Selenomonas sputigena: one gene and its partner. Each later gene encodes a partner of the first gene's protein in a complex. Links are inferred from orthologs where the notes say so. Each region holds a gene or a part of one and is shown in the gene's direction. Other genes may lie near its edges. The genes, in order: dnaX and holB.

Region 1 (6,394 bases):
ACGTCGAGGATTTGTCGACGACGAGAGGACAGCGCAGATGTGTGAAGATGGGCGGCTGAATTTATCAGTGATTCCTGAACAGCGGTTGACGGCTTCTGCCTGTCTATGCTACAATCAAAGAACGCAATGGGCGTTTTCTATGCTGCTCTTTTGAGAAGCCTTTTCCAGTTCGGAGCGCGGCGCTTTGGTCTTGCGCAATGGAGTCTCGTGAACCCCGTCAGGTCCGGAAGGAAGCAGCGGTAAGCGAATCGCTTCATGTGCCGCGAGGGCGCCTGGGGGTCGCGCCCCGAAGTGGAAAAGGAGTATTTGCTGCTGTGCGGAGTTTCGGCTTGGTGCGGCAGCTTTTTTCTATGGATTCGTTTGCAATTTTCTATGCGTTCAAGGAGGGACGATATGGCGTACATCGCGCTCTACCGCCAATGGCGGCCGGGGAGCTTCAAGGATCTCGTGGGGCAGACGGCCGTATCGAGGACGCTTTCCCATGCGATTTCCGCAGGACGCATCGCCCATGCCTACCTCTTTTCTGGCCCGCGCGGCACGGGCAAGACGAGCACGGCGAAGATTCTCGCGAAGTCGCTGAATTGTGAGAAGGGGCCGACGCCCGAGCCTTGCGGCGTCTGTAAAAATTGCACGAAGATCGCCGACGGCACGGCGCTCGACGTCTTTGAGATCGACGCGGCGTCGAACCGCGGCATCGACGAGATGCGGGACTTGCGCGAGAAGGTGAAATTCACGCCCGCCGAAGGGCGCTACAAGGTCTACATCATCGACGAAGTGCACATGCTGACGACGGAGGCATTCAATGCGCTTTTGAAGACGCTCGAAGAGCCGCCCGCCCATGTCGTCTTCATCCTCGCGACGACAGAGCCGCACAAGGTGCCGGCAACGATCCAGTCGCGCTGCCAGCGCTTCGACTTTCGGCGCATCACGGTCGAGGAGATCGAAGCGAGGCTCGCCTATGTGGCACGGGAGATGAAGATCCCGTGCGAGAAGGAAGCGCTTCGCCTCATCGCGCGGCAGGCGGACGGCGGCATGAGGGACGCGCTGTCGCTGCTTGACCAGTGCGCGAGCTTGGACGGCGATACATTGACGGCGGCATGTGTCGAGGAGAATCTCGGCCTCATTGGACATGAGCCGATCTATCGCCTGACGAAGTCGATCGGCGAGCGCGCGAAGGGCGAGGTCTTGGAAACGATCGCGGAGCTTCTCGCGCTCGGTAAAGATCCGATGCAGCTTTTGGCGGAATTGACGCTTCATCTGCGAAGCCTCATGATCTACGAGGCGGCGGGCGCTATTGCGGCTCTCAATCTCGTGGACGACACCGGAGCTGCGCTCGAAGAGCAGAAAGCGCTTTTCACGCAGGCGCAGATCATGGCGATGATCGCGCGTCTGCACGAGGCGATGGCGGAGCTTCGCTGGACGCCGCAGCCGCGCATCACGCTTGAGGTCGCGCTGCTTTCGCTCTGCCGTGAGAATGTGGAAGATGGCGCAGAAGGTGCACCAGCACCCACCCACCCCGCAGCGCCCGCCCCCGCCGAAGTGGCGCGCGTCGCCCGCCTTGAGGCGGAGCTTGCCGTCCTCAAGGCGCAGCTTTCGGCGCAGCCTGCGAGAGCAGCCGCGCCTGCAGCATCTCCTCTTCCAACCGCGAGAAGACGGGCGGCAAGTCGCACGAACGAAGCGGCTTCTTCCGGCACGCCGGCACGCAATAGCGCACCGCTTGCCTCTTCCGCTCCTGCCGCACAGGCCACGCCGAATCCCGAGGGAGAGAAGATCTACGCCGAACTTCTCTCCCGCCTGCAGGAGAAGCAGCGCATCTCCGTTCTCGCTTGCCTCAAGGGCGCATCTTTCTTGTCAAGCGGCGCGGGCACGTTTCGCCTGCATTTTTCAAGTCCTTTGCTCGCGCGGCGCACAATGCGCGACGACTACCGAAAGATCATCGAAGAATTGCTCGCCGAGATCGCAGGCACACCGCTTGCAATCTCGTGCGAAGCGCAAGCTGTGCCGCCTGCCGCGCCGCCTCCTGCGCCGAAGAAAAAGCCGCCGTTGGCGGCGCTCGACGAGATCGAGCCGCGAGGGCTTTCACCGAAACCGCTGGAGATCGACGAGAACGAGCTTTCGCCCGAAGAGCGAAGTCGTCTGCAAAATGCCGTTTCGCTCCTCGGCGGACATCTCGTCGACCTGCCCGAAGAGCAGCGCATCGCCGCCCTCGCCGCGAGCGGCAAGGCAGTCGCTAAGTCCGTGGCCGAGACGGCAGAAGGCGAGGACGCGCCGCCGCTCGATGACGCGCCGGTGTTTGATGACATTTCGCTGCCCGATGATGCGCCGGTGCCCGATGACGTGCCGCCGCCGGATGATGGCGATGCGCCGCCGCCGCAGGAAAACAGTTGACCTAAGAGCCGCTTTGCGGCTATAATCGAAGGAAAAGCGCAGGCGAAGCGCCTGCTTTTGAAAGGAGAAACGCAATGTTTGGTGGAATGGGAAACATGGGCAATATGCAGGGTATGATGAAGAAGGTGCAGAAGCTTCAAAATGACATGAAGAAGATGCAGGAGGAGCTGAAGAAGAAGACCGTCGAGGTGTCGGCGGGCGGCGGCGCTGTCAAGATCGTCATGAACGGCGAGAAGGAAGTGCAGTCGCTTCATATCGATCCCGCTGCCGTCGATCCCGAGGATGTCGAGATGCTGCAGGATCTCCTCTCGGCTGCCTTCAACGAGTCGGTCAAGAAGGTCGACGACATGATGGCGGGCGAGATGGGCAAGCTCACGGGCGGCCTCGGCCTTCCTCCGGGCATGTTCTGAGATGCAGTACATCGCACCGCTGGCAAAACTCATTGAACACTTTCGCGCACTGCCGGGCATTGGCTCCAAGACGGCAGTGCGTCTTGCTTATCACGTCCTCGACATGGATGCAGCGAAGGCGCGGGCGCTCGCTGAGGCGATCGTCGAAGCGCGGGAGAAGATCGGCTTTTGCAGCGTCTGCTGCAACCTCTCAGACCAAGATCCATGCGCGATCTGCGCGTCGGAAAAGCGCGACCGCTCGAAGATCTGCGTTGTCGAGCAGCCGCAGGACGTCGCCGCCGTCGAGCGCATGAAAGACTACAAGGGTCTTTACCATGTGCTGCACGGCTCGCTTTCGCCGCTCTCGGGCGTAGGCCCTGAGAACCTTCGCGTGAAGGAGCTTCTGCATCGGCTGGAAGGAGAGGCGGGCGCTGAGGTGCAGGAGATCATCATGGCGACGAATCCCACGGTCGAGGGCGAGGCTACGGCGATGTACCTCGCGCGGCTCTTGAAGCCCGCAGGACTCAAGGTCACGCGCATCGCGCACGGCCTGCCCATCGGCGGCGATCTCGAATACGCTGACGAAGTCACGCTCGCCAAGGCGCTCGAAAACAGAAAGGAAATCTAAATATGCTCGAAATCATCGCATCGCTCGCCGTCGGCATTCTGCTTCTTTCTATTGCGGCGAAGCTCCTAGACTTGCCCTTGCGCCTTTTGAAGAAATTCATCGTCAACAGCGTTATCGGTGCGGTGCTGCTCTCCATCGTCAAGCTTCTGGGCTTTCATGTGACGATCAACATCTTCACGTCGCTCGCTGCAGGAATCTTCGGCGTCCCCGGCGTGCTCATGGTGCTCGCGTGGAGCTATTTGTAAGAAAAAGTACATTGGGCAGACGGCGCTGCTGGGTGTATTCGTGTTTTCTAAACATCTTGAAACAATGAAGAAGGCAAGACATTGAACGAAGAAAAAGCAAGGAATGTGGAAACGCTCTGGACGGCGGAATTCATCGGCATGAGCGCCACGAATTTTTTTCACCTCATGGCACAGTACATCCTCATCGTCGGACTGCCCATCTACATCATGAACGAGATGAAGGGCGGCGAGCTGGAAGCGGGGCTTGCCATGACCTTCTTCCAGATCGGCGCCGTCTCCTCGCGCCCGTTTGCCGGCCGGCTCATCGACAGCCTGCATAAGGGCAGACTGCTCCTTGGCGCGACGCTCGCCTTCTTCGCCATCATGCTCGCCTTCTGCTTCGCGCATACGGAAGAAGCGCTCTACACGCTGCGCCTTCTGCAAGGCATCGAATTTGCGCTCGGCACGACGGCGGCGGCCACCTTGGCGGCGCTCGTCCTTCCCGCGGCGAAGAAGGGAACGGGCATCGGCTACTTCGCGCTCTCGACGAATCTCGCGATGGTTGTCGGGCCTCTTACAGGCCTCCTCATCATACGCTCCTTCGGCATGATGGCACTCTTCGTCTTCCTTGCGGCGAGCGCCCTTTTCACGCTCTGGCTCGCAAACCGCAGGAAGCTTCCCGATGAGATTGTTGTGCCAAAAGAGAAAACTGGTCGGGGATTCTCCCTCGTCGAGCGGCAGGCGCTTCCTGCGGCTCTCATTGGCGGACTCATGTTCTTCGCTTACGGCGGCGTCCTGACCTTCATCCCGCTCTATGCGCGCACGCTCGGCATGGAAGAGGACGTCAGCGCCTTCTTTGTCATATTCGCGCTCATCATCGTCGTGACGCGCCCCTTCATCGGCCGCATCTTCGATCAGCGCGGTGCCGACTATACGGTTTATCCGGGACTTCTCCTCTTCTTCCTCGGTTTCCTGTGCTTTGCCGCAGCCGAGTCATCTGCGGCCTTTCTCGCTTCCGCCGCGATTCTAGGCGCGGGCTTCGGCTCTGCAAGCCCCGCCTTGCAGACGCTCGCCGTCGCGAGCGTCGCGCCCGCGCGTGCGGGACTTGCGACGGCGACCTACTTCTGGGCGCTCGACATCAGCGTCGGCCTTGCTGCCGCGACCTTGGGACTCGTCGCCGCCCATTTCGGCTATGCGGCGCTCTACGGTCTCCTCTGCCCTGCCGTCCTCGTCCTCGCCGTCCTCTTCTATACGATTTGGCGCAGGAGACGATAGGATTTTTTCCTTTTGCGACGAATACAAAGATTTAGGATATTTCGTCAATATAAAGGAGGCGCGTCATGTTTCACAAAAAGAAATTTTTCATTCTTCTTCTCCTCGTCATCTCCGTCATGGCGAGCGGCTGCTTTCGCATCAGCAGCGATACCGCCATCCACAAGGATGGAAGCGTGGATATAAAAAACACGATGGTCGGCGTGCCTCTTCTTGCAGAGCAGATCCAAGAAGCGCGTGAATCGGCAAAGAAGAATCATCCGAACGCTTCGCTCAAGGACGTTCAGGACGGCAATATGTCCGGGATCGAGGAAACGACGCATTACAAGACGATCGACGAGATGGCGAAGGCCGATGGCAATATGTTCAAGACCGTTGAGGGCAAGGCGAAGGGCGTGCAGCAAAGGAAGGGCTGGCTCTACGATACCTATGCGGTCGATGTGCTCTTTGAAGGAAAGAAGGACACGCAGGCAAATATGGATCAGGATGAGCGCGCCATGATGCAGGCGATGCTCTCCTCCGTGCGTGCCGACGTTTCCCTGTCGCTTCCCTATGCGGCGGAGAGTCACAACGCAGACAAGGTCACGGACGGCGGAACGACCTTGGTCTGGGATCTCGCTTCTACCTTGATGAATGGAGGCGACAAGTCCATACAGGCGACGTTTCTCATCTGGAATATGACGCATATCTACATCACGATTGGCATCGCTGTTGTACTCACGCTTGTTTTCTTGGGCTGCTTGATCGGCGGCTTTTTCTGCCGCAAGGGATCGCCGCTTCAATTCAGTGTCTTCGGATTGGGACTCATCGCCCTTCTCGCGCTTCTGGGCATTGGCGGATTTTCTCTCTATTCCGTCACGAATCTGCCTGCGCTGAAGGATCAGGACATCGTATCTGCAACGGCCGCCAAGTCTTCCATCAATCAGCTGCAGGATGCACTCGGCTCTTCCGCGAACGATCAGGCATTGTCCAAGGCGAAGAAGGGCGCCCTGTCGAATTCTTCTTCTGCCAAGACGAAGGCACAGACGCCGGCCGCTCCGAATCCTGCGCCCGCGTCCTCTGGTTCTCAGGATGCTGTTCGGACATTCGAAAACTTTCATCGCAATATCACGAATCGCAATCTGCGCGCCGCTTACAATACATTGGGTTCTGAGATGCAGTCGCAAATGACCTACGAGGGATGGGCGCCGGGCTTCAATACGACGGTCAGCAGCACGCCGCTCAACGTCGAAGTGCAGAGCGCCACGCAGGATCGTGTCGCCGTGACCTATACGCTGCGTGCAGTCGACAACCCCGGCGGCACGCGCTATTTCAACGGCAGAGCCGTTCTCACCAGACACGGTTCGGTCTGGAAGATCGACGAGATCGTCAACAAGCCGAAGTGATGTAATCTACAAAAAAGGAAAAGGCTGTGCAAAAGTCGAAGCCATCGACTTTTGCACAGCCTTTTCCCATGTATGTGATTTTACTATGAAAGTCCAAGAAGTCAAGCC
Region 2 (10,066 bases), 2.1 Mb from region 1 along the record:
CCGAAGCAGATCTCTGCCGCTTCGCCGCCGACCGAAGACATGCAGAAGCTCATGGTCACTGCAGGGCGCGTGCTGCGCGAATGATTCTTATTGATTCCTATAATTCGATGAGTCTGCTGTTAAGTCTTTGCGTCCCCCTTGACCTCGTGGGCATTCATGGTACAATAAAGGGGATGTGAAGCATAGGAGGTTGAAAACTTGGATATGAAGAGAACGCGAATCCTCGCCGGGGCCGTCGCACTTGCTGCGGGCTTTGCCGGCTTTTCCGCAGACGCCTCTGCGGCCGTCGCCGTCGTGGGTACGATGCAAGGCGAACAGGAGATGAAGAACGCCGCTGCAGACGCCGAAGAAATCCGGCGCGTGGATGCGCAGACTGCTGCTGAGAGCGCTGCCGCTAAGACGCAGCTGAAGGATGCGCGTGTCGAGGCGTGGGAAGCCAAGCGCCCCGAGGAGCGCAAGATTGACGAGGAGGCGAAGATCGCCGACGGCAAGACCATCGTCGACATCGTCATCGACGGCGCGGGCAAGGATACGATGGCGACGGCGCGCGCTGCCCTCGTGCAGCGCGTAGGTGATGTGTATGATGCGAAGAAGGCACAGGGCGATCGCTCTGCCATCTTCGATACGGGCTATTTTTACGACCTCTACCCATCGTGGGAGTATGTGCCTGAGGGCGTCGTTCTCACCTATCACGTCTTGGAAAACCCTGTGCTTCATTCCGTGAAGATCGAGGGAAATACGGTCGAGACGACAGAAGACCTTGAGAAGCTCATCACGCTCGAGAAGGAGCGTGTGATGAACAGCCGCGAACTGCAGAAGAATGTTTCTGCCATACAGGAAAAATATAGGGCGGACGGCTTCATCCTCGCCAAGATCGAGGACATGAATATCGACTCTTCGGGAGACCTCACGCTCAAAATCAATGAGGGAAAGCTTGAAGGATTCGCCGTCAAGGGCAATACGAAGACGAAGGATCGCGTCATCCTGCGCGAGATGCGCCTGAAGATTGGCGAACCGTTCGACGTGAAGAAGGCGCGCCGCAGCATGCAGCGCATCTATAATCTCGGCTTCTTCGAAGATGTGAACATGAAGCTCAATCCGGGTGAGGCATCGGGATCCGTCATTCTCGAAGCGGACGTCGTCGAAAAGCGCACGGGCAACTTCGGCATTGGCGCCGGCTACAGCTCGTCGGACGGGCTCGTCGGCATGATCAATGTCGGCGATACGAACTTTCGCGGTACAGGAGATGCCGTGAGCCTGCTCTACGAGGTGAGTGGTGACGATACGGACGCACACGGATTCGTCTTCTCCTATCGTCGTCCCTGGCTCGACAGCAAGGAAACGGCGGCCTCCTTGCGCATTTACAACCGTACCTACGAGTACGATGACTATGACACGGACGGCAACTTGGAGGAAGAGTACATGCGCAAGTACTCGGGCGGTGAGATCACCTTGAGCCGTCCCGTCAACGAGTATGCGACGAACTCCATTACGCTGCGCAACCGCAAGGACACTTACGAGAGTCACAAGAGCAGCGGCAACAAGGGAAATCGCAGCACGCCGGCGTGGAAGGCATGGCGCGATGCGAACTTTGGCACGACGCGCAGCATCACGCTGTCGCGCGTGAACGATACGCGCGACAACATCTACAATCCGACATCGGGCGGACGCATGAGCCTTGAGGCAGAATTTGCGGGCTTCGGCGGCGATTTCAACTACCAGAAGTTTACGGCTGAGGATAAGCGCTTCTTCAAGGTCGGCCGGTCGCAGACCGTCGCTGTGCGCGGACAGCTTGGCTACGCGCGCGGCTCAATTTCCGAATCGAACCTCTACAAGATCGGCGGACAGGACTCCCTGCGCGGCTACCGTGACGACCAGTTCCGCGGCACGCGCCTTCTGCTCGCGACGGTCGAGTACCGCTTCCCCATCGTGAAGAAGGTGCAGGGCGCCGTCTTCACCGACTGGGGAAATGCTTGGAGCAACGATCGCTGGCCGAATACGATCAAGGGCAGCGTCGGCGTGGGACTGCAGCTTGAGACGCCGATCGGCCCGATCCGCCTCGACTACGGACGCGGCTCGGACGGCGGGCGCGTGCACTTCAGCGTCGGCGGATCCTTCTGATGCCGGGGCGAAGGGCAAGGGTGCGGGCGTTCTTCGCGCTCTTTGTCCTCGCGCTCCTTTGGATGGGGGGCGGATATGCCCTTGCTTCGGGTACGATCGCAGCGGTTCGCGCCGAGGTTGCAGCGGATGGCGAAGCCTTGCCGCCCACGGTCAAGGTGCGCATGGAAAAAAGCGTCGCGGCCATCTCCTCACAACTCATCGAGGGAAAACCGCTCTCTTCGTATGAAGAGCGCAGGGCGGCGGATGAGGCGACAATCCGTGAGGTATTCGACAAGGTGCTCGTCGGCTACTCCGTTACGGCCGTTGCCATTGAGCCTGGCGAGGAAGCGCACGTCCGTGTGACTCTTGCGCCTTGGGCAGAGCGCGTCGAGGCGGTCGAGGTCGAAGTTTCGGTCGATGGCGTCTCACCTGTCATCGGGAAGATGGCGAAAGAAGACCTCAGAGGCGTTGAGACGGTGTTTCGACAGAGCTTGGAGGGGCTTCCATCTGCAGCTGTCGACTGGACGAACGGCGTCCTGAAGGAGAGTCTGAACGCCTATATGGCGGAGCATCTGCCCGAGTTTCGCGCCGACTTCGATGTCGAGACGGCAAGGCGCACGCACGTCGCGCTGACGGTTTATCCGAAGATGCCTGTCGTGCGCACGATCGATCTCGCCATGCGTTCGGATACGATCGCAAACTTCGCTCTGCTCGAAAAGCGCAGCGTTTTGCAGGCGAAGGCGGATGAAATGCTCGGTGTTCCCGTTGCATTCGTGGCACGCCACGAGAAGGAATTTGCTAGGGGAATGGAAGAAGTTCTCGACGCGTCAGGCGAGTTTCGCACGCTCGGTTTGAAGACACATGCGACGATCGCAGCGGGTGAGCAGACCTCGGTCATGAGTCGCAGCGATACTTCGCGCTATCGTCTGCGCCTTGAGGGATGGGGCGATGTCGGCAGACGATCTGCCGACGGCAATGACATAACGTTTCGCGCCCATGCGGGAGCGATGCTGTCGGCGGCGGATGAGATATTCGTACAGGCCGATGTGCTGCCGCAGGATTTCGACTGGGGTTGGGAAGCAGCCTACGAGAGACGCGTCTTCCCAGGAGTCTTTGCGAGTATTCGCTACGACATGCGCGAACATGCGTGGACGACGGGCGTGCGCACAGCCCCCCTGCCGCGCGTCGAAGTGCGCTGGGAGTACCGCCGTGCCGACCATACGGGCGAGGCGGGACTCAGCTACCGCCTGCACGATTTTCTGCGCGCCGAACTCGTGCGGGACTCTTCAGGGGGCTGGCTGCGCCTGATTGGCGATTTTTAAGAGCGTTTGCGCCCTCTTGGGCTTGAATCCCCGAAGAGAGTTTGCTATAATGTTTATCGTTGGATATTTGAGGAAGAATCGCGATGCAGCGTTCTTCAAAAGGGTAAAGGAGACAAGGAAATGGTAAAACTTCAAAAGACACAGGTCAAGATCTTTTGCGTGGCGCTTGCACTCGTATTCATTGGATCGGTCGTGGCTCTCGGCCTTTCGCAGCTCGGCACGAGCACGGCGTCTGCAGCGTCGTCGTCCGTCGGCGTCGTCGATTACCGCAAGGTGATGATGAGTCATCCGGATTACGCTTCGGCTTCGAACGAGATGCAGAAGGCGATGCAGGAAGCACAGATGCGCTTCGAGGCGGACAACGCAAACAAGAGCGATGAGGAGAAGGCAAAGGCGATGCAGCAGGCGCAGATGGAGCTGCAGCAGAAGGAACAGGATCTCATCTCGGGCATCCAGAAGAAGATCGACGATGCCGTCAAGCAGGTCGCTGAAGCCAAGGGGCTTTCCGTCGTCATCGACAAGAGCGCTGTCGTCTATGGCGGTCAGGACATCACGGACGATGTCATGAAGAAGTTCAAATAAGAAAATACGGATATGAGCGCGCGAGCGCATGATGTACCGGGCGGGCTTCCTGCCCGGTACTTTTAAATGTAGGGGCTTTTGGGGAGGTGGATGCGATGCCGCAGGAAAAGGCGCAGGGCGGCGGCTTTTGGGAAAAGCGCCGGAAGGAAATTTGCGGCACTCTTGCTGTCCTGTTCTTGACGGCTCTTGGCGGCGCGTTCTTTTTCTTTCGAGATGCGCCGCCGCCCGCCGCTCCAACGAAGCAGGAAGAGGGCGGGATCGGCGTCATCGATGTGGCGCGAGCTGAGAAGGCGCATGAGGCGTATGTGCAGCTGGCGGATCTTGAAGCGCAGTATGCATCGCTCGCCACCGACATTGATCGACTGAGTCGTGCGCGCCGCACCCTGAAGCCGCCTGCGCTTGCAGATGAGCCGTTCCAGCTTGCAGCGAAAGAGAAGAATCTGCAGCAGCAGCGTCTCGCGGCGGAAGAGCAGGCGCGTGAGCGCCGCAAGGCGCTCGCTGCCTGGGAGGAAGACACGAAGGACGCCTTTCTCAAGGAAAAGAAGGCGCTAGAAGACGCCTATCAGAATCGCATCGTTAACATCGAGATGAAGATTGACAACCGAGAAGCGATGTTCCTTTCGGAGGCTGATGTAAAAAGCCTGCTCGACGAACTCAAGGCTTTGCGCGAGGAGCGCGGCGAGCGCATACGGGCGCTCTTTGCCGCCCGCGACGAGGAGAAGCGAAAATATCTTGACGCGCTCATCGCGCGCGACGCAAAGAGGAAGACGCCTGCCGCAGCAAGTGCACAGGAAGAAGCCGCACGCCAAAAGGCGGAAGCGGAAAGGCGCAACAGCGAGGCGCTCCTGCAGGCGATGCAGGGCGTCGAGATCGATGAGATCCTGCGCCGCAAGAGGGCGGCGCTCGCGGCAAAGGGCGAAGAAGTGCGCATCATTCGCGAGCACATCCGCAAGGATATTGAGAGCAAGGCGGCGAAGCTCGCGCTCCTCCATCATCTTTCCATCGTCGTTGCGAAGGAAACGGATGAAGCTGCAGATATGCGGCGAGAAGAGACAGACGCTCCCTCGCTTCGCTTTCCTGTCGTCGCTCCCGCCGCACTCGATCTGACAGAAGAATTGATTGCCGAGCTTGCGCCCGGAAATACTTAGAAAGAAGTGGAAAATCATGAAGCAGAACAAGAAGCGCATGGCGATGCTCGCAGGCGCCTTTGCCGTCATGACGCTCGCCGCAGGCTGCGGCAAGGCAGAGATCGGCTATGTCGATCCGAGCCGCGTCGAGAAGGAAGCGCCGGCCATCGTGAATATTGACGCCGAGATGAAGTCGAAAATGGAAGAAGTGCAGAAGCAGGCACAAGAGGAGTTGAAGGCGAAGCAGGCGCAGGGTGCGCCGCCCGAGGAGATGCAGCAGGCGCAGCAGCAGGCGATGGGCAAGATGCAGCAGACGAGCAGCATTTACGACCAGCAGAAGACGATCAAACTGCAGACGGCCGTCGGCGAGATTGCACGCACGAAGAAGTTGGATGCTGTTCTCTTCAACGTGGATGAGCAGAAGCTCGTCCATCTCGGCGGTACGGACATCACGGACGATGTGATCAAAGCGCTTCAGTGAGACTGGGAGAGGACATGACGATGAAAAAGACGTTGGGGGAAATCGCCCGCTTCTTGGAAGGCCGGCTTGCAGGCGATGAAAGCATCGTCGTCACGGGCGCGACGAACATCGAGGCGGCGGGCAGGACGGAGATCACCTTTGCCGCCCCGCCCCATATCGAGGAGGCCAAGGCGTCGCGGGCGGCCGCCGTCCTCCTGCCCGAAGATGTGCAGGACTTTCCTCTGCCCGCCGTCCATGTGAAGGAGCCGCGTGCCGCCTTCGCGAAGCTTTTGGGGCTTTTCACGCCGCCGCTGCAGATTCCCGCGGGCATCAGCCCGCAGGCTTTCGTGGCGAAGACCGCCGAGGTGGAAGAGGGCGCCTCGATTCTTCCTTTTGCCGTCGTCGACGAGCACGCGAAGATCGCTGCGGGCGCCGTCATTTACCCGCACGTCTACGTCGGGCAGTACGCTGAAATCGGTGAAAAGAGCGTCCTCTACGCGAGCGTCACAGTGCGCGAGCGCTGCCGCATCGGCAAGTGCTGCGTGCTTCACGCAAACTCGGTCGTCGGCTCCGACGGCTTCGGCTTCACGACGTCGGGCGGCGTTCACACGAAGGTGCCGCAGGTCGGCAATGTTGTCCTCGAAGATGACGTCGAGATCGGCTCGCATGTCGGCATCGATCGCGCTACGACGGGATCGACCGTCATCGGACGCGGCACGAAGATCGACAATCTCGTCCACATCGGGCATAACTGCAAGATCGGCGAAGGAAATCTCATCGTCGCGCAGACGGGCATTTCCGGCTCGACGACGACAGGGCCGAATGTGACCTTCGGCGGGCAGGTCGGCACGGTCGGGCACATCCACATCGGCGGAAATTCCGTCTATGCAGCGCGTTCAGGCATCATCGGCGATATGCCCGAGGGCGTGTTCTGCGCGGGATTCCCTGTGCAGAGCCATCAGGAATGGCTGCGCATGCAGGCTGCTATGAAGCGTCTGCCCGATCTCGTCAAGAAGGTCAAGCAGCTGGAAAAGGCGCTCAAAGAGAGGGACGCGAAGGCATGACGTACTACCTCGTGCGCTTTTTGAGCCGCGTCGCCTGTCTTCTGCCCGGGCGCTTCTGCGATCGTCTGGGACGCGCCCTGGCGCTCGCCCTCTGGCCTTTTCTGCCCGCGCGCAGAAAGAAGCTCGCGGCCTCGCAGGTCGCCATGTGCCTGGGGACGGATGAGCGGGAGTCAGAGCGCATCGCCAAGGAGAGCGCCGTGCGTTTCGGCCCCATGCTCTTCGAGGTTCTGCGCTTTCCCGTCATCGTGCGCCGCATGGCAGACTACGTCGAGATCGAGGGAAGAGAGCATCTCGAAGGAGTCCTCGCCCAGGGCAAGGGAGCGGTCATCGCCACGGGACATGCGGGCAACTGGGAACTTATGGGCGGAGCGCTGTCACAGGCGGGATTTCCACTCATCGGCGTCGCCATGCGCCAGAAGGATGCGGCGATGGATCGCTTCATCAACGAGTATCGGCGGCTCGTCGGTATGCACATCATCTACAAGAACGACGTGCGCGAGATGTTCCGCATGATGAAGGAAGGCTGGGTCGTCGGACTTCTTGCCGATCAGGATACGAACCGGCACGACGGCATCGTGCTCGATTTCTTCGGCAAGCCGACGAATTGTGTGCCCGGCCCCGCTGCGATGGCACGTTCGGCAGGGATCGGCGTCATCCCCGGATTCATCACGCGCAAGGCGGACGGCACGCATAAGATCATCCTTTACGCGCCCGTCGAGGTGCCTCGCACGAAGGACAAACGCGCCGACATCCGCACGGCCGAGCAGGCGGTCAACTGCGTCTTGGAGCAGCATATTCGCGAGCATCCCGAGGAGTGGTTCTGGCTGCACGATCGCTGGAAGTCGATGCGTGAGGAGTTTTAGGGCTTCTGCTTGCGCGAAAATGAAAAAACCTTTATAATTCAAGGAGAGTCAAAAATTGCAGGCGGAAGGTGGCTTGTGAATTTATGAAGATAGATGCCTTAAGCTCGCAGCGCTCTGCGCTGCAGACACTTGAGCGCGATGTAGCTGTGCAGGAACCCGTGCGCAGCGATGCGGACTTCGGAACGGAACTCGCCGATCAGCATGCGGCGTTTTCCGATCGCCAGCTGCAGGAAATCCTGAAGAAAATTGACGAGCAGGGCGCACGCCTTACGAATACGCCGACGTACGATGAGCTCAAGGCGTATCGCGATCTCGTCAAGGATTTCGTCGACGAGGCGGTCGGGCGCATGTATCAGCTTCATGTGCAGGCAGGTTGGGATCGCATGGGACGGCAGAAGGTCTACACGACGGTGCGCAAGATCGATCGGAAGCTCGAAGAGCTTGCGGAAAAGATTCGCACGGGTCAGACGGACGCCTTGGACATCGTGGCGAGTCACGATGCGATTCGCGGAATGCTCGTCGACCTCTATATGTGATGGAGGAGGCGCTTTCCTGGAAGGACGTCCTCGGGCACGAAGGGAATATCCATAGGCTGCGGACCATGCTGCGTGACGGTCGCCTGCCCCATGCGCTCCTCTTTTCGGGGATCTCCGGCGTGGGCAAGAAGAAGGTGGCGCGCCTCTTGGCCGCAGCTTTGCTGTGCGGCGGGGAGGATGCGCCTTGCGGCGTTTGTCCTTCGTGCCGCGCCTTCCTCGCAGGTACACATTCCGACTACGTTGAGGCGGCGCCCGAGAGCCGCGGCAAGGGCGTGCGCGTCCTGCGCATCGACGCTGTGCGCGAGATTGAGAAGAAGGCCGCGCGAAAGCCACTGCTCTCGGGACGCTTCGTCGTCCTTGTGGACGATGCCGACGCGATGAATGAGGCGGCGGCGAACAGCCTTTTGAAGACTTTGGAAGAGCCGCAGGGCGCAGTCTTCTTCCTGCTCGTGACGGCGAAGCGCACAGCGATTCTGCCGACGATCCTCTCGCGCGTGCGCGACATGCACTTCGGTGCGCTCTCTCCCGAGGGAATTGAAGAGGCACTCCTTGCGCGCGGCGTGGAAAGCCGGAAGGCACATTCTCTCGCCATGGCGGCGGACGGCAGTCTCGGTCACGCACTGCTCCTGTTCGAAAGGGGCGGGCTGCAGCTCATGGAGGATGCGGCGCAGACGCTCTTTTCACTTTCCGCGCTCAATATGTTCAGTCTTTGGGCGAAAGCGGAAGAGCTCGGCAAATTGCCGCGCGATCGTGCCGAGGAATGGCTGCTCGCGCTCTCTCGCCTTCTTCGTGACATGCTCGCGCTCCTTTCGGGGCGTGGTACGCTCTACCATGAGGAAAAGCGCGGGGCTTTGGCTCATGCTCTCGCGGATTTTCCCGAGACGCGCATCTTCGCCTGTCTCGCTCTCGTGCGCGAGACGCTCGGGAGGCTTCGGAGCAACGCAAGCGTTCAGCTCCTCTTTGAAGGGCTTCTGATGCGCCTGCGGGATGCACAGGAGTCGGAACGGTGACGCCGGGCGCGAAAAGCCGCGCTCTCAATAGATGAAGGAGGCAAGGGGTTGCAGACGATTGTGGGCGTCCGCTTCAAGAAAGCGGGCAAGATCTATTATTTCAGCCCGGGAAAATACGAACTCGTACTCGGCGACGATGTCATCGTTGAGACGGTGCGTGGCATGGAGTGCGGTCGCGTCGTCCTGGGGGTGCGAGAGGTGGAGGAAAACGGCTCTCAAGTCTTGAAGACCGTACAGCGCAAGGCGACGGAGCAGGATCTTCGCAAGGTCGAGGAAAACCATCGCAAGGAAAAAGAGGCGTTCAAGGTTTGTGAGAAGAAGATCAAGCTGCATGGTCTGCCGATGAAACTCGTCGATGTCGAGTGCACGTTCGACTTGAATAAGATCATCTTCTACTTCACGGCGGACGGGCGCATTGACTTTCGCGAGCTCGTCAAAGATCTGGCCTCCGTGTTCCGCACGCGCATCGAGCTGCGGCAGATCGGTGTGCGCGACGAGGCGAAGCTCATGGGCGGCATGGGCTGCTGCGGCAGGCCTTTGTGCTGCTCGATGTTCCTCGGCGACTTCGAGCCGGTGTCCATCCGCATGGCGAAGGAGCAGAACCTCTCTTTGAATCCGACGAAGATCTCGGGCATCTGCGGCAGGCTCATGTGCTGCCTCAAATATGAGTGCTCGGATTACAAAAAGAGCTGCCCCAAGCGCCGTCCGAAGCCGCCGAAGCAGGGAAGCCGCGTCGCGTCGGCGGAAGGAGAGGGAAAGGTCATCTCCATCAATGCGCAGCGACGCACGGCGACGATCCTGCTCGACTCGCACAAGACACTCGTGACAGCGTGGGAGGACGTCATTGCCGTAGAAAAGGGAGACAAGGCGTAAGATGGAGCGCACGGAAGGGGCGCAGGGATCGCCGCCAAAGGAAGCTCGGCATGCAAAGGGCACGCTCTACCTCGCGGCGACGCCCATCGGCAATCTTGAGGACATGACGCTGCGTGCCGTGCGGATTCT

What was found.
Region 2: the proteins of dnaX (region 1) and holB are in contact, whole or in part, in a cryo-EM structure (PDB 8GIZ), measured with the Escherichia coli proteins. The link is inferred for Selenomonas sputigena from one-to-one orthologs.

What each region holds. Positions count from the first base shown.
Region 1 is NZ_CP110383.1:2,275,838-2,282,231, forward strand. The notes cover bases 1-2,890. They hold dnaX (DNA polymerase III subunit gamma/tau), read left to right. Parts: upstream 1-393; coding sequence 394-2,388; downstream 2,389-2,890. Other genes in these bases: OL236_RS10970 (YbaB/EbfC family nucleoid-associated protein), read left to right, coding at 2,463-2,798; recR (recombination mediator RecR), read left to right, coding at 2,800-2,890. Also shown: more of recR, read left to right, coding at 2,891-3,405; OL236_RS10980 (pro-sigmaK processing inhibitor BofA family protein), read left to right, coding at 3,408-3,650; OL236_RS10985 (MFS transporter), read left to right, coding at 3,732-4,904; OL236_RS10990 (hypothetical protein), read left to right, coding at 4,970-6,286. UniProt on the Escherichia coli protein: Part of the beta sliding clamp loading complex, which hydrolyzes ATP to load the beta clamp onto primed DNA to form the DNA replication pre-initiation complex.
Region 2 is NZ_CP110383.1:164,209-174,274, forward strand. What follows is about bases 7,087-10,058. They hold holB (DNA polymerase III subunit delta'), read left to right. Parts: upstream 7,087-8,053; coding sequence 8,054-9,064; downstream 9,065-10,058. Other genes in these bases: OL236_RS00830 (lysophospholipid acyltransferase family protein), read left to right, coding at 7,087-7,518; OL236_RS00835 (YaaR family protein), read left to right, coding at 7,602-8,054; OL236_RS00845 (stage 0 sporulation family protein), read left to right, coding at 9,113-9,937; rsmI (16S rRNA (cytidine(1402)-2'-O)-methyltransferase), read left to right, coding at 9,939-10,058. Also shown: OL236_RS00795 (hypothetical protein), read left to right, coding at 1-84; OL236_RS00800 (outer membrane protein assembly factor), read left to right, coding at 199-2,121; OL236_RS00805 (hypothetical protein), read left to right, coding at 2,121-3,422; OL236_RS00810 (OmpH family outer membrane protein), read left to right, coding at 3,543-4,004; OL236_RS00815 (hypothetical protein), read left to right, coding at 4,100-5,152; OL236_RS00820 (OmpH family outer membrane protein), read left to right, coding at 5,169-5,612; lpxD (UDP-3-O-(3-hydroxymyristoyl)glucosamine N-acyltransferase), read left to right, coding at 5,627-6,655; more of OL236_RS00830, read left to right, coding at 6,652-7,086; more of rsmI, read left to right, coding at 10,059-10,066. UniProt on the Escherichia coli protein: Part of the beta sliding clamp loading complex, which hydrolyzes ATP to load the beta clamp onto primed DNA to form the DNA replication pre-initiation complex.